Regions from separate parts of the Paenibacillus sp. FSL R5-0908 genome, predicted to be linked through region 1. Evidence: riboswitches for the same ligand, from Rfam matches in the RefSeq annotation. Region 1 holds a riboswitch; each other region holds the start of a gene.
What was found. Region 1 has a riboswitch for cyclic di-GMP ahead of MKZ09_RS03850 (transglutaminase-like domain-containing protein). Riboswitches for the same ligand answer to the same signal wherever they lie in the genome.
Positions count from the first base shown of each region.

Region 1 (4,969 bases):
TTCAAGGATCAAGTCTTACTTGAGAGCTTAAACTCTCAAAACTGAGCAACGAGTGAGTAACAGGCCTAAACCTGAGTTTGTGGAAGTTAAACTTCCGATTTGAATGTTCTCATTGCAGAGAACGATTCTCCATAGAAAGGAGGTGATCCAGCCGCACCTTCCGATACGGCTACCTTGTTACGACTTCACCCCAATCATCTACCCCACCTTCGGCGGCTGGCTCCCTTGCGGGTTACCCCACCGACTTCGGGTGTTGTAAACTCTCGTGGTGTGACGGGCGGTGTGTACAAGACCCGGGAACGTATTCACCGCGGCATGCTGATCCGCGATTACTAGCAATTCCGACTTCATGCAGGCGAGTTGCAGCCTGCAATCCGAACTGAGACCGGCTTTGATGGGATTGGCTCCACCTCGCGGCTTCGCTTCCCGTTGTACCGGCCATTGTAGTACGTGTGTAGCCCAGGTCATAAGGGGCATGATGATTTGACGTCATCCCCACCTTCCTCCGGTTTGTCACCGGCAGTCACTCTAGAGTGCCCAGCCTTACCTGCTGGCAACTAAAGTTAAGGGTTGCGCTCGTTGCGGGACTTAACCCAACATCTCACGACACGAGCTGACGACAACCATGCACCACCTGTCTCCTCTGTCCCGAAGGCCGCTGCTATCTCTAGCAGATTCAGAGGGATGTCAAGACCTGGTAAGGTTCTTCGCGTTGCTTCGAATTAAACCACATACTCCACTGCTTGTGCGGGTCCCCGTCAATTCCTTTGAGTTTCAGTCTTGCGACCGTACTCCCCAGGCGGAGTGCTTACTGTGTTAACTTCGGCACCAAGGGTATCGAAACCCCTAACACCTAGCACTCATCGTTTACGGCGTGGACTACCAGGGTATCTAATCCTGTTTGCTCCCCACGCTTTCGCGCCTCAGCGTCAGTTACAGCCCAGAAAGTCGCCTTCGCCACTGGTGTTCCTCCACATATCTACGCATTTCACCGCTACACGTGGAATTCCACTTTCCTCTTCTGTACTCAAGCCACCCAGTTTCCAGTGCGACCTCAGGTTGAGCCCAAGGTTTAAACACCAGACTTAAATAGCCGCCTGCGCGCGCTTTACGCCCAATAATTCCGGACAACGCTTGCCCCCTACGTATTACCGCGGCTGCTGGCACGTAGTTAGCCGGGGCTTTCTTCTCAGGTACCGTCACTCCGGTAGCAGTTACTCTACCGGACGTTCTTCCCTGGCAACAGAGCTTTACGATCCGAAAACCTTCATCACTCACGCGGCGTTGCTCCGTCAGGCTTTCGCCCATTGCGGAAGATTCCCTACTGCTGCCTCCCGTAGGAGTCTGGGCCGTGTCTCAGTCCCAGTGTGGCCGTTCACCCTCTCAGGTCGGCTACGCATCGTCGCCTTGGTGGGCCGTTACCCCACCAACTAGCTAATGCGCCGCAGGCCCATCCCTCAGTGACAGATTGCTCCGTCTTTCATTCTTCTCTCAGGAGAAAAAAGAAATTATCCGGTATTAGCTACCGTTTCCGGTAGTTATCCCAGTCTGAAGGGCAGGTTGCCTACGTGTTACTCACCCGTCCGCCGCTAAGTTACTTTGAAAGCAAGCTTTCAAAGTAACTCCGCTCGACTTGCATGTATTAGGCACGCCGCCAGCGTTCGTCCTGAGCCAGGATCAAACTCTCCAATTAGTATTGAAAAGAGCGATATGCTCATTTTGAAACATCTGACGAGAAAATTAATTCTCTAATTTTGGATTTCACTTGCGTGATTTCCTACTCACTCGTTGTTCAGTTTTCAAAGATCAAGTTCTCGTTGGCGCCGTTTAATGTCTCAGCAGCAACTCTTATAATATATCATGTTGTTTTCAGAAATGCAAGCTTTATTTTTCGAAGCTTTTTATCAGCCTCGTCTGTATCGCCTGTACGCTGTCTAACAACGCTTACCTATAATACCCCAACTATTAATAGAAAAGCAACCCCTAATATAAAAATAAACAACTAGCTTAATGATTAAGCTAGTTGTTTATTTAATATCGTTATGATTCTAGCGATTAATTTAATAGTATTTTGCCGCAGTATATTTGCTCGAGGCTTTAATTAAATCAGTTTTCTTATCGCTCTTTGCAAGTCCTGCATCCACTGTAGTATCAATGGTAACCCACTTCCCATTAAGCAACACTTCATTCCATGCATGATATTGCGTAACGTAGCTTGTATTCCCCATTACCAACTTAGCAGGAACATCTACACTCCGCAGCATTGCGGCAAAAAGAGAAGCGTAATCATAGCAAATCCCTTTTTTAGTAGTCAATGTCTTATCGATGCTTGGAATATAATCAGTAGTTACACTATTAGCAAGAGAGTAATCATATTGTACATTCGCAACTACATAGTTATAGATCGCTTTAACTTTCTCTTCGTCTGTTGTTTTGCCTTGTACTAATTGTTTAGCTTTGACAATCGCTTTATCAGAAGAACTCCATTTCACATTCTGTACGGAGCCCAAATATACGGAATTCGAGTCACTCATGGTTACGTCTACTACTTCGGAATATAACGCTTTGTATTTATTGCCGGTTGTGTTCTCCAGAACAGAAACCTTATAAGTCCCATTTCCTTGTTGCAAAGGGAAGTCCTCAGCTTGTCCAGAAGCATACAAGTTATAAGTATAGCTGCTGTTATCTTTGGTGATCATGAGTTTGATTCTTTTATCTTTCGGAATATCATAGTTAATACCAATAACACCTTGAGCCACTTTGGATGTAATCAACCAGCTGGCATCTGCACTTGCAGCTTGAGCTGTACTTACCGGAACTGAAGTCATTAAGACGAACAACGCCACCAGCATAAAATAAACCTTTTTCACGGATAAAACTCCTTTCGGTAGCTGGCTGCCATCCTTTCGGGAAGGCCCTTTAGCTTTGCGTCCCTACCTTTCGATAGGTTTGCCGTTATCGTATAAGCTCTATCTGTTCTAGCTTTACTAGATATAATTGATAGAATCCATTTGAAACAAACAAAAAAAGCCTCTTCATTCGGTAGCTGGCTGCCATCCTTTCGGGAAAAGGCCCTTTAGCTTTGCGTCCCTACCTTTCGGAAGGTTTGCCGTTATCGTGTTTAGCTTTTATAGTATAATACTATCATATTTATAGATGTGAACAAGACCTAATTTACTAGATTACCCATTATTTTATAGATATCTCCCGGTATTTGTGTTTTCTTGTCATTCACTATTCTCATTTTGTTAATTTGGCATGAACAATCAGCCGATGCGTTGGATTCACTAGCGGATCACATGTAATTAAAGTAAGAATCTTATCCTTGTCATTCCCGTCAAGAACAGAGACATCACTCGGATCTACAACAGAAATATCATACACCTCATAGTTAAACACCAGATCACTAGTCTTTACCGTGATGACATCCCCCACAACAACCTCATTCAATCTGTTAAACAAACGACCCGTAGTTCTAGCCCGATGCGCCGCGATTGCAGCATTTCCGATCTCTCCAAGGGGTGCCGTTTCTTTCATATGGGCTGCAGCATGTTTCATATTAGCTTTTGTAGCCCCTTCTAATACAGGCAGCTTCAATTCAATCTTATCGATTTCAATTAGTGCGATTACCTTGCCACCGACTTCAATCTCCGGTTCAGGCTTTTCTGTCTCTTGGGGTTGGGGCTGTGCCTGGGCATCCAGAACCGATTCCTCTGCTAACAGCTGAGTAACTTCAGCATACCTGCTCTTCAAATCTGGTTGGGGTGCACTATCGGCAGTGCTTAGTTCAGCCGTTTCTAATAACTTCTCCTGCTGCCTGTCGTTGTACCATTCGTTAGCTGTCGGATATAACATGATAAGTATCCCAGCCAGTATGAGTAGATAGGAGAATTTACGCAATGTTATTCACCTCCGTATATTGTTTTTATGGATATATACAAATCAAGCAGAAACAGTTACTTGCCTTTAAGCATAGCAACTCCTTCTGCCTGAAATTAATGTTTAAAATACCCATTTACGACTTCCAAAGAAATTGATGATCACCGTGATAAAGGTAACCAGCACCTTAGAGATCAAGACTTGAATACCTAGTTTGTCTGTCAACAGATGCATTAACAGCAGTGATATTCCGAGAACTACCAGATTCAGCACGATAAACTTGACCAGCTGCACGCGGTCGAAGCCTTCTTTATTCCCCCGGTTGCGATCACGAAAGGTAACTTTTTTATTCAAAATAAAGCTATTCGCCGTACCTGCACTATAGGAGATCACCTGCGCCAATGCGTATACCATCCCTAGTGAATTCAACAATGTAAAAATCACAAAATCAATCAGCGTATTGAGTAAACCTACGGCATTAAATTTGAGGAACTGTATGAATGCAGCGCGCAAGTTCTTATCTGACATCATTGTGATCCTTCCGGCGGTCCAGTTGTTCTTCGTTCTGGTAGCCTTTAGTCTCACTAACAATATATAGCGGTCTATCTTTAGACTCGTCATAAATCCGTCCGATATACTCCCCAATCACACCCAACAGCATCAGAACGATACCGTTAAAGAGCAGATTGACGCCTACAATGGAAGCCCAGCCCGGAACCGTCCAGGAGGTGAAAAATATCCTTTGAAACAAGACGAAAAATAAATAGAGAAAGCTAGAGAATGAAAGGAAGAATCCAATATACGTAGCAATCTTAAGCGGCTTATGTGAAAAAGAGGTGATGCCATCTAACGCAAAACGAATCATTTTCTTCAGCGGATATTTGGTTTCTCCGGCAAAACGTTCTTCCCGTTCATATTCCACCATAGTCTGCTTGAAGCCAACCCAGCTCACCAAACCTCGGACATAACGGTTCTTTTCTTTAAGTCCCCGCAGGACATCACATACCTTACGGTCAATAAGACGGAAATCGCCTGTATCCGTAGGAATATCCACACTTGTCATACTGCTGAGCAGGCGGTAAAAAAGCTT
Region 1 covers NZ_JBBOUV010000001.1:841,941-846,909, reverse strand. Annotated here, with positions in the region: rRNA gene MKZ09_RS03855 (16S ribosomal RNA) at 136-1,693, opposite strand; gene MKZ09_RS03850 (transglutaminase-like domain-containing protein) at 2,061-2,870, opposite strand; cyclic di-GMP riboswitch class I at 2,884-2,964, opposite strand; cyclic di-GMP riboswitch class I at 3,039-3,121, opposite strand; gene MKZ09_RS03845 (class D sortase) at 3,241-3,900, opposite strand; gene MKZ09_RS03840 (GtrA family protein) at 4,003-4,410, opposite strand; gene MKZ09_RS03835 (glycosyltransferase family 2 protein) at 4,397-4,969, opposite strand, start outside.

Region 2 (4,969 bases), 420 kb from region 1:
TCTCCTGTTTTACTGTCGTGCAGCACCAGATGGCGATGTGCGAAGGTTCCGCGTTGGGCATCTTGACCGCTCAGTCGGATGGGCGTTCCATTTTTCAGAATGGTAGCGAAGGCTAACGTTTCAGCCAGTGCCCAGTCGACCTTTTCACCTTCATTCAGTGCATCTTTACGACGTTGTAAAATGCGCTCCAGCTTCGGATAAACCTGGAATCCAGCAGGAACCGTCAACAGTTCACGGTTGATCTCCTGCAGGCTGGAGATGGATACCGCTGTAGTGTTTGCCGCTGCGCGGTCCGTTTGTAGAGGAATGAAGGCTTTGGGTTCTTTTTTCTTATGATTGCCTTCCTTCATATTATCGTACGCACGCTGCAATACACTTTCTGCTTCAGCATTCATCTTTTGTACGTCTTCGGCGGTAAGAACCTTTTCGTTTTTCAGTCTCTCTGCATAAACCTTGTAGACGGTCGGATGATTGCGAACCTTACCGTAGACAACAGGTTGTGTGGTTTCAGGATCATCCATTTCGTTGTGACCATGACGGCGGTAGCCGATGAGATCAATTACGAAATCTTTTTTGAATTGATGGCGGTATGCGCTAGCTAAACGTACGGCTGCTACGCAGGCCTCTGGGTCATCAGCGTTGACATGGACTATCGGGATTTCATACCCTTTGGCGATGTCACTCGCATAATGCGTAGAACGGGAATCTTCACTTTCAGTCGTAAAACCAATTCGGTTATTAACAATGATATGGATCGTCCCACCATTTTGATAACCTTGAAGTTTGCCGATATTAAGCGTTTCTGCAACAATTCCTTCACCTGGAAAAGCAGCATCGCCATGCATCAGCACCGCCATAGCTTTACTGGTATCAATCTTCGGCAGTCCTGCAGTGCTCCGATCTTCTTGTGCGGCACGAGTGAAACCTTCCACGACAGGATTGACGAATTCCAAGTGACTTGGGTTATTCGCTAGTGTTATTCTTGTGCGTACGGTTTCTCCTTCACGGACAGCACGGTCTGCACCGAGATGGTATTTCACATCACCTGTCCAGCCATAGTTAATGCCTGTAGAGCCTTCGGAAGGGAAAAGCTCCTTGTTCGGAGAATGATGAAACTCTGAAAATATGATATCATAAGGTTTGCCCAAAATATGTGCAAGAACGTTGAGGCGGCCGCGATGCGCCATGCCCATCAAAATATGCTCCGCACCGTCATGTGCAGCAGCACGTACGATTTCATCTAACATCGGTACAAGAGCATCATTGCCTTCAAGACTGAAACGCTTCTGACCTACAAAAGTCTTGTGGAGGAAGGTTTCAAATTGCTCTACCTGAATCAGGCGGTTCAGGAGCTCTTTGCGTTCTGTATTATTTAGGGGTGCTGGTGAGCTGGTGGATTCTGCCTGTCTATTTAGCCATTGCAGTTCTTTTTCTTCATGCACATGCCCGAACTCATAGGCGATGGTCTTGGTGTATGCCTGACGCATACGTTGCACGGCATCCCATCCGGTATGCACATCATTCGGCGCATTTTCCCATATAAGCGTTGCAGGCAGTGCGATCAGGTCTTCGCGGGTCAGCCCATAGGTTTCAAGCTCAAGATATTTTGCCATGGGATTCTGATCGCGTACCAGCGGATCAATTTCAGCGGCCATATGGCCATATATACGAATATTGGCGATTAGCTTGGAAGCTCTTACTGCTTTTCTAAGCCATTCGGTGTCTCCCGAGATGCGCGGCTGAGGAGCCGGTTCGCTATCTGGAGTTAGGGGAGGAGGTCCCGAATTTGTAAAAAGCTCGCGATAATTATTTTCTACGGTGGAGGGATCTTTCACAAACTGTTCATATCTTTCTTGAATGTAGCCTAAATTGGGTCCGTAATACTTACTCCAAATGGATTCGTTATAGGGCTCTTTGGCTGCCATGAATACATCCTCCTTAACGGATGAACTCCATACGTGACATTTTGTGTCAACGCTTACTGGAGCTGTGATGATTGCGGTTTCATTTCTCATCTTATTGTGCTACTTTCAGCCACTGTAATCAATTCATTCTTTCGTCCAATACGTTCGCAAAATGGTATGGGTTAGCTTGTTCTAATGAAAAGAAGGGTGTTTCTTCTCATTACCCATTCTAAAGGCCTATTAAAATGATTCTATTATCCTTATTTTTAACTATTAGGTCAGTAAATATTTATTTTGCTAGTACAATTTATTTTATGTAACGGACGAGTATCGTGATAATCGGACAAGATCTTTGAAAAAAAATCTTTTATTTTTCGTTTTTAAAATAAAAAGTAACCAGGAATCGACACACTTTTCCGCTTTCTTTTTGTATAATGTTATTGCAGATAGTAATTTTATAGTTTTTTAAGTAGATCCTTTCGTGAAAAGGGTCCAGTAAAAGGTAAACTTGCCGAAAGGCAGGGGCACAAAGTCGCGGGTCTAAGGTAGAGATACTATGACAGCCGGATTGCCTGGGGACGTAAAATCTTAGGGGGAGATTTTTTGGAAAAGTCCAACCAGGGTAGCAACAGAGAACAGCAGTTTATTGATCTGGATCAAGAGTGGGTACATTTATTATTAGCAGCTAAGAAGGCTGGCATTAAGGCAGATGAAATCCGCCAGTTCTTTCATGAGAAAACTGTGCAGATCGTGCAGTAATACATTAGAGGGGTTACATATCGAAAAAGGGCACAGCGGTTCTTCGCTGTGTCCTTTTTCGATATGATTTAGTAGAAGAGAGGATCGTACCAGATTGGTAGGAAGTATTAATCCTTTTGATCGAGCTTCCATTTCTGATAGTCCAGAAATTCTTTGAATTCGCGTTTGCTAATGCCTGAGTCCATAGCTTCCTGCACCAATCGGAACCATTCCGAATCTAAATGTGATTCCTCTGCATCATTGGGTTCTCCATAGAGTAGGGCATGAATGGATACCTGAAGCGCATCAGCGATCTTTTCGATAAACTGGATGGATGGATTGGATTGGATGTTTCTCTCCACGTTGCTAAGATACGACTTAGCCACATCTGCTCTGTCCGCAAGCTCAGATAGGGAGAAACCCTTGTCTAGGCGGAGCTGCTGGATACGTTGGCCCATATTCTGTGGCACTATGCTGACGCCCCTCCGTAATTTTTGTTATTAGTATAGCAAATATCAATAAATCGGACAAAGTTTATTGTAAAGAGAAGAGCAGCAATCTGCTTATCCGTGGCCGGATTCAGGATCTGCTGCTCTTCGAGTATTTTATTAAATTACTTTATTGATCTTAGTAGTCTTTTTTCGCGCCTTGTTTAGCTACGAAATCCCAAGTCAGTGTCAAGCTATCGCCTTGGAAAATATTTTGATCTTGGTTATTTTCAACAAATTCGAATTGGACGGAGAAGCTGTCATTAGTACCGGCTTTAATACCGGATGCTTCGGTAAAGAGTTGATCCCAACCTGTATTTTTTACGAGATCCGGATGCTGACTTTTTAAAGCAGCAAGTGTAGTCTCATAAACTACATTTTCAGGAGAGACGATAGGTACTCCTTTGTCATTATTTCTAAGGAATTTAACTTTAATGAACTCGGCTAAATCAAGGTAGTTATCTCCTTTAGCATCCGTGATTTGAGTCGATGTATTCAGAATGATAGATCCGATATCGAGCGAACCATCGTTTTTCAATTTGAAGGATTTAGTTACAGTATCACCTGGTTTCAGGTTAGGAATATTAACGATGACAGAAGGGTCAGAGTTCAGATCGAGTGTACCCGCTGCGAATGTAGCTGTGCTTTGCGCAGTGTCGCTAAAGTATGCGAAGGTTCCTCCGCCGATTAATGATAAACCCAGTGCTGCAGATGCTACGCCAAGACCCAATGTTTTCTTGATACCCATAATAAAATTCCTCCTCAAATTTGTGTTGAATTTTTATAAAATTTATATATTGTATCTTCCGGTTCGTAAGCGGAAGTGGACAATCAACTTAGGGCTGTGTTTCTGTTGGGGACGGTGAGGCTGGCAGTAGGGCAGCGTTTTTCTTTTCTAATGCAGCTACAGCCTTCCAAGAGGTATACAGAGCATAGAGCAGAAGCATCAAGCCAGGCACGATCATGAGGACTACACTTCCAGCTTTGGAAACCGCGAAATTCATAGCGTAACCGACATAGGGTACAGTAACCCCGGTATACTGAGCTACAACATTCGCAGAACTGGTAGGGTTCATGTCGGGTGCGTCGTTGTTATCGCCTTTAGTGCGATAAACAGCTTCACCCGTAGCGTTATTGACGGTCGCTTCTACAATCCGGTGAGTAATGAGCAGATTATCTTCATTCCTAAAGGTGATGACATCGCCTGGTTTGAAACGATTCATATCCCCTCCGGGTTTTAATGCGACAATTGAGCCAGTCTGAATTCCAGGTTCCATCGATCCTGAGAGTACGGTTTTGATCTCATATCCGAAGAAAGCAGGTTCACCGCCGGAGGCCTTGGATAACACTACGGCTGCCACCAGCAGAATAAAGATCATAAGCATTAAGCTCGATAGGGTATTATTGATAAATTTTTTAATCCGCATCTTATTCTCCACCTTTCTCAGGTTGAGGGTCCGAAGGAGCTTGGGTTGCTACCGGCGGGGAAGTCGTACTGTCTTCCGCCTTTGCCGTCTCTTGTGGAACCTCTTGCTGAGGGACATCTTTTGGAATTGTGAGCTCTTCGCCAATTTCCGGGTTAACCGGGTCAGTGGGTGGGGCTTCCGGTTGTTCTTTATTTGGGGCTTCCGGAGCAGCTTCACCTGACGTTGGAGGGGTTGCCTCAGCTTTCGCTTTATCCTCGGCTTCTTGTTGCTTTTTCTCCTCAGCCAAACGTTCTTCTTCTTTCTTCGCTTCTTCTTCTTTCTTTGCTTGCTCCTCTAGCCGAGCTTTTTCAAGCTCTTCTAGTTTTTGCTCGCGAGTCTGACTGATCATTTGGAGTTTATCTTGAAGGGTAGT
Region 2 covers NZ_JBBOUV010000001.1:426,309-431,277, forward strand. Annotated here, with positions in the region: gene MKZ09_RS01895 (2-oxoglutarate dehydrogenase E1 component) at 1-1,925, opposite strand, end outside; cyclic di-GMP riboswitch class I at 2,396-2,480, shown strand; gene MKZ09_RS01900 (anti-repressor SinI family protein) at 2,508-2,663, shown strand; gene MKZ09_RS01905 (helix-turn-helix domain-containing protein) at 2,771-3,100, opposite strand; gene MKZ09_RS01910 (TasA family protein) at 3,270-3,878, opposite strand; gene sipW (signal peptidase I SipW) at 3,967-4,557, opposite strand; gene MKZ09_RS01920 (hypothetical protein) at 4,559-4,969, opposite strand, start outside.
Region 2: linked by a shared signal. The riboswitch ahead of MKZ09_RS01900 (anti-repressor SinI family protein) and the one ahead of MKZ09_RS03850 (transglutaminase-like domain-containing protein) in region 1 are both predicted to bind cyclic di-GMP.

Region 3 (4,969 bases), 6.4 Mb from region 1:
ATTTTCAAATCAAGGCTCATGGTGAGCTTAATCTTAGGGTTTTACCTGAGGTTATTCATCATTTGAGTAGAAGTTATACGATACATAAGGTGGAAGGAAATGTGATTACAATTAAGGAGGCTGGGGTGCGGGATTTCCTAGATTTCTGTAATGACCATATGGAATCGGAGCAGGTTGAATTCCGTATAGATGACCAAACATGGAGACCTCTATCCGAATTACCCACTGTACTTGATATGGAGTGGATTGATGAGGTTATCACTAAGGGTCTTGTTATTTGCTACTTCCAACCGATTGTGAACGTAAGGGAAGAGATTTTTGCATACGAGCTCCTATCCAGATTTAAAAAAGAAGACGGATCCCTTATCTATCCTAATGAGATTTTTGCGGCGGCACGGAATCGTGGGCGTTTATATGCTTTAGACCGGTTATGTAGAATGACGGCTGTAAAATATGCTGCGCCCTTAAATAAAAAAACGTTTATTAATTTTATCCCTACATCAATTTACGCTCCAGAGTTCTGCTTAAGATCAACTGTTGAATTGGCTAATCAATTAGGTGTCGATCCCTCTCTTTTTGTCTTTGAAGTTGTTGAAACGGAGAAAGTGGATGATCTCGCTCATTTGAAAGCTATTTTGACATATTACAAGGATCGGGGATTTGAATACGCTTTAGATGATGTTGGGGAAGGCTTCAGCACAATCGAGATGTTATTGGAGCTTAAACCTCATTACATGAAGCTAGATATGAAATATGTTCAAGGCGTGTCCAGTGATCCGAACAAACAGAAAATAGCTAAACAATTTTTAGAAAAGGCTTTAGAAATCCAATCTGTTCCTTTAGCAGAAGGTGTGGAGTTTAGAGAGGACTTTGAATGGCTTAAGCAGAGTGGTTATCAGTTGTTTCAGGGATATTTATTTGGAAAGCCTGATCCTATTCCCAAACAGTAATCCTAATGAGTATATATCGGTCCAGAGGATGAGATGAATTTCAGGTCAGAGTCTGAGTACAGCCAACCCCCGGGGTTGTATAATTTAGGTAATTGAAAAGGGGGACGGGATGGATATGAAATGGCATCAATTTGTAACGCGCTGGGCAGATTCTAGGGGCTTTGATGGACGAGAGATTGATTATCAATGGCCTTCTCCCTCCTTTCCGGTCATCAGTATTCGCAGTAATCTAGGGCGATACTCAGGTCAAGCGTATGGTCGTGGAGGTAAACCCCGTGTGAAGACAGCCGTTGGATTAATCGCTATTGGAGATGTAGCTGTAGGCTTGATTTCCATAGGTGCGATAAGCGTGGGCGTACTATCCTTAGGAGCAATATCACTAGGAATGTGGTTAGCCCTTGGAGCGATAGCACTTAGCTGGCTTGGCTTCGCAGTGGGAGCCATTGCGATAGCAGGGGTGGCTGTAGGAGCGATCGCAATCGCGGAAAAAGCGTTGGGGGCCATCGCCATAGGGGATACGGCGTTTGGTGCGATAGCGATAGGCAGGATCGCTGGGGGTGCCATAGCTATCGGACAATGGGCATATGGTGTAATCGCAGTTGGCGAACATGGTTTCGGATTAATTCCCGTCACGGGCGATGTATGGAATTGGTTCCGGCGCTTGTTTGGATCGGGGAGTTAAGTAGACCTACAGTCCTAAAGGATGCCCTTCTCTTCCGGGATAGTCAATAAATAATATCTATCACCTAAGAAAAACTAATTGCAATTACCTATACTCATTTCATACCAATTAATCATGCGATCAGATCTAGGCTTATGTTACTCTTTGAATGTATTCGAAACTTCATAGGCAAACCTATGGAAATGTAGGGACGCAAAGCTAAAGGGACTAAGGTTATCATAACTATTGTCAGCCAGCTGCCAAAGAGTGTGTAACGCTTTTTGTTAAAATATAAGAAAGTATACGTTATACACCTATACTTAATATCTTATATTTCTCGCTTAAACGCTTACCGTCCTTATAAGGACGCCACAGGTGTTTATGCTTGTTAAGGTTTAATAAAAATTAAGTCTTAATTTTTAGGCGACTTTATACGCAATCAAGCTACTCTTTTGGGGTAGTTTTTTTTGTGCCCATTTTTGGGCACTGGAGAGATTCATATGACATCTGGGGGTAAGAAGTGATGAAGAAAATGATTGCGATCGCTACATCGGCAGCCATGTTGGCCAGTTTTTCAAGTGAGGCAGGTTATGCTTTAGCAAGTGAGGTAAGCAAGGTAAATGTAACAACAACAGTGGCACAAAGTAAGGTCAACTTATTAAGCAACGCTTCGGTTATTCCGTTTGAGCTGTACGGCAAGGATGCTCTAAATGCCTATAATGAGGTTTTTAGAATGAATCCAGCAAATATTAAATCCATCACAAATAACGGTGGCAACTACTCAGGCTCGCCTATAGCTAAGGCTATGGATGGGGATATGAGCACGCATTGGGAGACTGGCAAACCGAATAGTTCAACGTTTACGAATGAGGTTGTGTTTGTTTTCAATGAGTCCACTGAATTAAATAGAATGGTATACGCGGCTAGGCAATCCGGTGCTAAAGGTAAAGGTTTTGCTCAAGAATTTGATATCTATGGCTCCACTACCGATGCGGGTGATTTTACGCTCGTGTCTTCTGGAGAATATACAGGCTCAACCGGTGATGTAGTGGAGATTCAGTTCGCACCTACGGCTTTTAAGAGACTTAAATTTGTCTTCAAAAAAGCGAACCAAGATTGGGCGAGTGCGGCTGAGTTTTCTTTTTATAAAGAGGATAGTCTCTCTGCTAAAATGAAAAATTTATTTACAGATGATACCCTGAGCCAAGTTAGTGCTGCCTTTAATACGACAGAGAAATTAACAGCTTTAGAGAATGAAGTGCAGGCACATCCACTGTATACGCAGTTTAAAGAAGAGATAGAGAATGCAAAGATCCTTTTGGAGAACCATCAGGTAGAGGCAACGGCAGCCAAGGTTTCGAAGCTAAAAGGGTATGGTACAGCCTATGAAAATGCCTATAGCCAAGCGTATAGAATGCCAAATGCAAACGTATCAAAAGTAACGGTGAACGGTGGAAGCTACCCAGGTACGAAGCCTGAATATATGCTGGATGACCAGCCCACTACGCATTGGGAAACGAACAAAAACAATGATGCAAGCTTCACGAATGAAGTCGTGTTTGAACTAGCGCAAGCGGAAGTGCTGGACAGAGTGGCTTTTTTGGCTAGAGATAATCGCAAAGGATTCCCAGAGGCTTTTGAAATCTATGCATCAGAGACGAGTAAAGGAGAGACCTTCCAACTGGTATCTAGCGGAACCGCGATCAGTACCAATGATTTTCTGGAATTTAAATTCGAACCGACGAAGTTTAAAAGATTAAAATTTAAGTTCACAAAAGCTAATATTAACAGACCTTTTGCGGCTGAATTTAGATTTTATACAGAAGATAAAGTAAGCGAAGCTGTAAATGGTATTTTCACAGATGGAACGATGAGTGCGGTTGTGCCTGCTTATAATAGCGTCGAAGCAATCAACGAATTAGAAGAAGCGGCAAAAGTACATCCGCTCTATCCAATCCTGAAAGATTCATTGGAACTAGCTAAGAAGCTGGTTAATGGCGAGGTTCAAATCGAAGGTACCATCATTGAGGCGGAACAACGTGGAGATATGAAAAAGCATGCGCAGGAAAACCTGAGAATTGGTTTTGGTACGAACAACCAGCCTACAGGTCTCGTTGCAATGCCTGGAGATACGATCAACGTTTATGTGGACGCAGCTTCTAACGATAAGCTACCTTCTTTAGTCTTTTCTCAACAAGAGGCCGCTTGGAATATTTGGGCTAGAGGTGTGCAATTGCGTCCAGGTAAGAACATTATAACCGTTCCTGAATTTGCTACGAATAGTTATTATGCACATGAAGTGACTAAGGGCGGCACCGTTTATATCGTCAATCCATATACAGCAGAGGAACAAGGGAAAGCCCCACTGCTCCGCTTCGAAGGTTTAGAGAAGATTCCTTTTATGACCAAGACCACGGATCCAGAACAATTCAAAACCTTCTTAATCACATACAAACAAAGACTAGACGAAGATAAAGCGGCGCATCCAAATGTTCAAGATCGTAAACTCATAGATGTGGTAGAAATGGCCAGCGATCATGTTATTTTCACAGGAACGGCGACGGAGGCGTACAACAAATATATTACGCAAGGAAATAACCCGCTGGACACCGTAACTGGGTATGACACCTGGATGAAGAGCATTTTTGCCTTCTATGGCTTGGATGGTAGTAGTGAGATTCATGATGCCAAGCTAATTCGTGAGAATATTCGATTAATGCAGCCTTATGGTGCGATGTATGCAGCGGGAGATCATACAGGTATCCAACTTGGAACAGTAGGTACCATGTTAGGTGATTTTAACAAAGCTTATCCGGGCTGGGGACTGAATCACGAAATCGGGCATCGCTTGGCTATGGGTGAACGGGAATATGGCGAAGTAACTAATAATATGGTGTCTATGTTTATGTCTGTCGCGGCGAATTCGATAGATAATCGTATACCGTATGAATCAGATATCTATAAATATGTCCTCGAAGAAAATAAAGTGGTAATGAATCAGCAGGGCTTATTTGCACAACTCGGAGCCTATTGGCAGCTGGAGCTGGCACATCCGGGATACTGGACAGAGCTGACCAAGCTATATCGGGAGCGGAAGGTCACCCTTACCAACGGTGACAATTCCAAGCAGCAGTATTTGGTGGAGTTCTCCTCCGAAGTACTGGGATTAGATTTAAGCAGCTATTTTGCCAGACATGGCTTCACTGTGAATCCTGAGACAAAAGCGAAAGTAGCCAAGTATCCGGCACCGCAAAAGTTATGGTATTTAAATAACTCGGTGATTAATTATGAGGGAACTGGAATAGCGGATAAAAATCTGGCTATTAAGGTTAATATCACACCTAACACCACGGCTAGA
Region 3 covers NZ_JBBOUV010000001.1:7,261,960-7,266,928, reverse strand. Annotated here, with positions in the region: gene MKZ09_RS33190 (EAL domain-containing protein) at 102-950, shown strand; gene MKZ09_RS33185 (hypothetical protein) at 1,066-1,632, shown strand; cyclic di-GMP riboswitch class I at 1,790-1,876, shown strand; gene MKZ09_RS33180 (NPCBM/NEW2 domain-containing protein) at 2,135-4,969, shown strand, end outside.
Region 3: linked by a shared signal. The riboswitch ahead of MKZ09_RS33180 (NPCBM/NEW2 domain-containing protein) and the one ahead of MKZ09_RS03850 (transglutaminase-like domain-containing protein) in region 1 are both predicted to bind cyclic di-GMP.

Region 4 (4,969 bases), 4.3 Mb from region 1:
TGCTGCAAAATCGTGGAAAGATGACGTCCCGTGAGCTAGCCCAGACCTTAGAAGTGTCTGAACGAACTGTGTTTAGAGATATGGAAGCCTTATGTACAGCAGGAATACCGATTCTTGCCGAACGGGGACGCGAAGGGGGTTGGATGCTCACAGAAGGTTACCGAACCTCGTTAACGGGTATGAAGCCCTCAGAGATTGCTACTCTGCTGTTGTCCGCAGACTCCTCGATTTTAAAAGATCTGGGTATACAAAACGACTTCTCTTCTGCCGTGCTTAAGCTGGAGGCTGCTTCCCCATCCAGGCCGAATAATCCAGCCAGTTACCTGAGCCAGCGCATTCATATTGATGGTGCCAGCTGGCACCCTTCCGACGAGACGTACCCGTTTCTATCTATCCTGCAGGAAGCTGTTTGGGAAGACCATAAAGTGAAGATCACTTACCCACGGAACGACGAGATGAAGGAGCGTTTCATTGAACCTCTCGGGTTAGTCGCAAAACGTGGAGTTTGGTATGTAGTGGCACGAACCGAGGGTGAAATGCGGACTTTTCGCGTGTCAAGATTAATACAAGCTGAAGCAACTAATGAATCATTTGTCAGACCTGAGGTTTTTGATTTAAAAAGCTACTGGGAACAATCGACTTCAGCTTTTAAAGCAGCACTGCCAAAATATGTAGTGAAATTAAAGGTGAATGAGTCTATTCTTAAAGAATTACAACGTGAAAGATATGTAACTATAACTTTAGTAGAACCCTCTGCTAATACTGGGTGGATGAACGTAGAGGCCGAGTTTAATACTATAGAATCTGCCTGTCGTATCGTACTCTCTTTCTCTCCTTCAGTTATTGTTTTAGCTCCTACCGAACTAGTAGGGATGGTAAAGTCTGCTATTAAAACAATTTCCACAATATATGAGGAATTTTGACATGAATTCTAAATATCTACTACTTAAAGAAGATTTATGACACTTCTCTATAGACCAATGACCTATAAATCCCCTATAATAACACCATTACATAAAATTTAATAAGGGGGACATTTTACCAATGAGCTGGATGCACAAACTTCCGTTAAAACAAAGAATTGTTGCCGGATGTTACCTCGTTGCCGCACTGTTTGCTATTCCTGTCTTAGTTACGTTAATGATTCTAGGTCAATTTCTCGTAGGAATTATACTAGTAGTTGTTCTTGCAGGTCTGACTTTACCTGTTGCTCGCTTCGTGGAGAGAACGCTTACATCTTCTTTTGATGATATTGCTAATGTATCTCACAGTATTTCGAAGGGGGATTTCACTAGCAGAGCGGACGAAAACGGTTCAATGGGTGACGTAAGCCGCTCCTTTAACACAATGATTGATAAGCTCAAGAAGATTCTGACCGATGCATCACAGATCACCCGTCAAGTTATGGATGCAAGCCGCGGAATCGAAGATAAGAACCAGAACCTGAAAATTGTCATGGCACAAGTAGCCTCTTCCTCTACTGAGCTCGCTCTTGGTGCAAATGAAATATCTACGGATATCGCTGATATGACAGAATCCATTAAAGACATTGAGACCAAAGTATCCAATTATACGAACTCCACCAAAGAAATGAACAGACGTTCAATACATACCTTAGAACTTGTTGAGCAAGGGCGCCAATCCGTAGATACACAGGCTGAAGGCATGCGTAAAAACATAGAGGCTACACAAAAAGTGGCTGATACTATTGAAGCTCTTTCACAAAATGCCCGCGGGATTACGATGATCACCAAGACCATCACAGAGATCGCTGAGCAGACCAACCTGCTGTCACTGAATGCCTCCATCGAAGCTGCTCGTGCCGGAGAGCATGGTCGGGGTTTTGCCGTTGTAGCTCAAGAGGTTCGCAAGCTTGCTGAGGAATCTACGGCATCCACAAAAGAAGTATTCGGTTTGGTCCGCAGCATTGAGTCAGATATTAAACAAGCCATCGATAATATCGCCATCAATGAAGAGGTCGTGCAGGTTCAGAACGAAATGATCACACAAACTGCCCATATTTTCGCACAAATTGTACAAAGCGTGCAGTACATTACCGAGCAAATCTCTTCATTCTCTGCGGAGAGTGATCTTATGCTAGAAAGTGCCTTGAAAATTTCGAGTGCAATCGAGAATATCTCAGCAATCACCGAAGAAACCGCTGCTGGCACAGAAGAGGTATCGGCGGCTATGAATGAACAGATTAATGCCCTGCAATCTGTTGCAGAAGAAACGGAAAAAATGACCCAGGCCGTATTTAATCTGCAAAAAACCATTCATATCTTTAAATTCTAGTTCAAAACTATCAACTGCCACCTAAGCTGAGTCTTAGGTGGCAGTTTTTTTCGCGAGGCAAAACTTCATCTCTTGGACAAGACTTTCGTCAAATTTCGAGTTTTTTTAGCGGATTATGTTGACAAAAATTAATGAGGAATATATTGTAAAGGAAAATTATTCTTATCAACTATAAATTAATATTGGCAAAATCCTCGAAAGAGGATGACGCAAAACCATGGATCTACAGCCTCATTTTTTCGTTTGAGGCCATGATTGCCAGGTTGCAGAGGAACCAGGACGGCTGAACTATTGTTCAGTCTTAGCGGCGCCTTATGCCACCAACCTGTGCTTACTATAGAGCACAGGTTTTTACTTTTTGAGTATATTGATCTATCGTATCTATGCGATAGATTAATAACTAATATATATCAAAAAACTTGTGAGGTGTTTCTTTTGAAGACAGTCGCAGATTACATGGCGGAAGCACTACGTAACCTTGGAGTCACCCATTCTTTTGGGATCATTGGCAAATCGATTTGTCCAATAGTTCTAAAGATGGTGGATTACGGTATTGAATTTATTCCCGGCAGACACGAAGCAAGCTCCGGATTCGAAGCAGCAGGATATGCGCTGAAAACAGGTAACCTAGGCGTAGCATTTGGTACTTCGGGTCCTGGGGGAACTAACCTGCTTACAGCAGCAGCACATGCGAAAGCTAACAACCTACCTGTCCTATTTATTACTGGCCACCAATCCATTACAGAGCTTGGAATTCCTCAATGTCAGGACTCCACTTCTTTTCTGGCTGATTTAGCTGATATGTTCAGACCTGCCACCTTGTTCAGTAAATTGGTTGAACGTGGGGATCACTTTGGTACTATTTTTAATCATGCGATTTCTGTGGCCCTGACCAAACGTGGTCCTGTTCATCTTTGTATTCCTTTTGATGTACAAACTGAAGTATTGGAAGAATGCAATATAGTAATCCCAGAAAGAGAGTCTCTAATTAGTCAAGCTAATATCGATAGAGTCATCGATGCTATTCAAGCTGCTAAGAATCCTTTGATTATTGCGGGTAAAGGAATTAACCGCTCCGGAGCACATAAAGAGCTTGTTCAACTCGCAGAAACTTTTAATATTCCTGTAGTAACCTCTCCTGGTGGAAAAGGGGCTATAGTCTGGGATCACCCACTCTATCATGGTCCTATTGGCGTTGGCGGTTCGACCCACGGGGACGATTTATTAAATAAAAGCGATTTATTTATAGTGCTTGGATCACGTTTAAGTGATATGACCATCTGTAATCTTAAACGGGAGAATCATCCAGCAACTTTAATTCAATTTGATATTGATCCAACCTTTGTCGGAAAAATACTATTGTCCAAAACGATCCCGGTCACTGGGGACCTGCGCGATAATTTGGTGCACTGCCTAAATCATATTGACCCAAGCACAATCACCAAACGTGATGCTTTGGCCGATGCTGATTATTCAGAAGAGCTTCCAACCCTCAAGAATCTTTCCCTTGCTTCGGTAATGAGCACTTTAAGTGATTTAATTCCTTATAATAATTCAATTTTCGTTGATGATGGAAGTCATGGATTCCACGCTGCAAAATGGTACAAGGTTAAGAAACCGGGCAGCTTTGTTTTTGATGCTTATTTTGCTTGCATGGGTAATTCGATCGGCATGGCTATTGGTGCAAAAGTTGCAGCTCCTGAAGAAACGGTCCTCTGCATTACAGGTGATGGTTGTTTCATGATGCTCGGCGCTGAGATTAACACCGCTGTCTGCAAAGATATCCCTGTCATCTTTATCGTGGTCAATAATAAGCAACTAGATATGGCTCTTAAGGGTATGGAGAAAACCACAGGTCGTATCGATGGAACTCTATATGAAGTACCTATGGACGCCGTGAAATTCGCTGAATCTCTAGGTGCTAAAGGCTACAAGTGTGAGACAGCGGATGAATTCACAGCTGCAATTAAAGATGCGGTAGCTCTAAACCATGTTGCCGTTATTGAACTACTAACAGACCGTGATGAAGTCCCTCCGACTGCACACCGTACTTTGAACCTAAACTAGGAGGCTAACCATGAAGGAAAATATCAACAGTGGTCTCAACCACTTCACGAATCTATCAGGAGACTATGGCGCAAAAGCACTAGCTCCAATTAAAGACCACTTCCCTGACTTGGCTGAATTTATTATGGGGAATGCCTATGGCGATATTTTTCAACGTAATACTATAGCCCCTGACTGGAAGGAAATCGCAGTCATTTCATCTTTAATTTCAATGGGTCAATTCGAACAGCTGGGTGTTCATTATGTCATGGCCCTTCGTGTTGGAGTCACCGTAGAACAGCTTAAAGGTATTCTATTACACTTAGTACCCGTTATAGGGGCACCTAGAATCATCACAGCTTTTAATATCCTGCTTGCAACCATAGAAGAAATCCAATAATCCAACAGTTCGACAACAATATACAAAATTCGACTTTATTATTGCACACGCTTGAAAAATATGCCTATAATAGAGTCGGAATATCCCATTACTTGCTGTATAGTGTCGAATTTTGACTTTTATAAAACAGCTAAGTGGATATACATATGGCTGGATATTGCAGTCGAACTGTTTTGGACAAATTCAATCTATGGGAGAGATTTAGGCATGGGAAGTTTCGTTTTGAAG
Region 4 covers NZ_JBBOUV010000001.1:5,144,797-5,149,765, forward strand. Annotated here, with positions in the region: gene MKZ09_RS23470 (helix-turn-helix transcriptional regulator) at 1-923, shown strand, start outside; gene MKZ09_RS23475 (methyl-accepting chemotaxis protein) at 1,045-2,295, shown strand; cyclic di-GMP riboswitch class I at 2,470-2,566, shown strand; gene MKZ09_RS23480 (thiamine pyrophosphate-binding protein) at 2,722-4,362, shown strand; gene MKZ09_RS23485 (carboxymuconolactone decarboxylase family protein) at 4,373-4,741, shown strand; gene MKZ09_RS23490 (hypothetical protein) at 4,949-4,969, shown strand, end outside.
Region 4: linked by a shared signal. The riboswitch ahead of MKZ09_RS23480 (thiamine pyrophosphate-binding protein) and the one ahead of MKZ09_RS03850 (transglutaminase-like domain-containing protein) in region 1 are both predicted to bind cyclic di-GMP.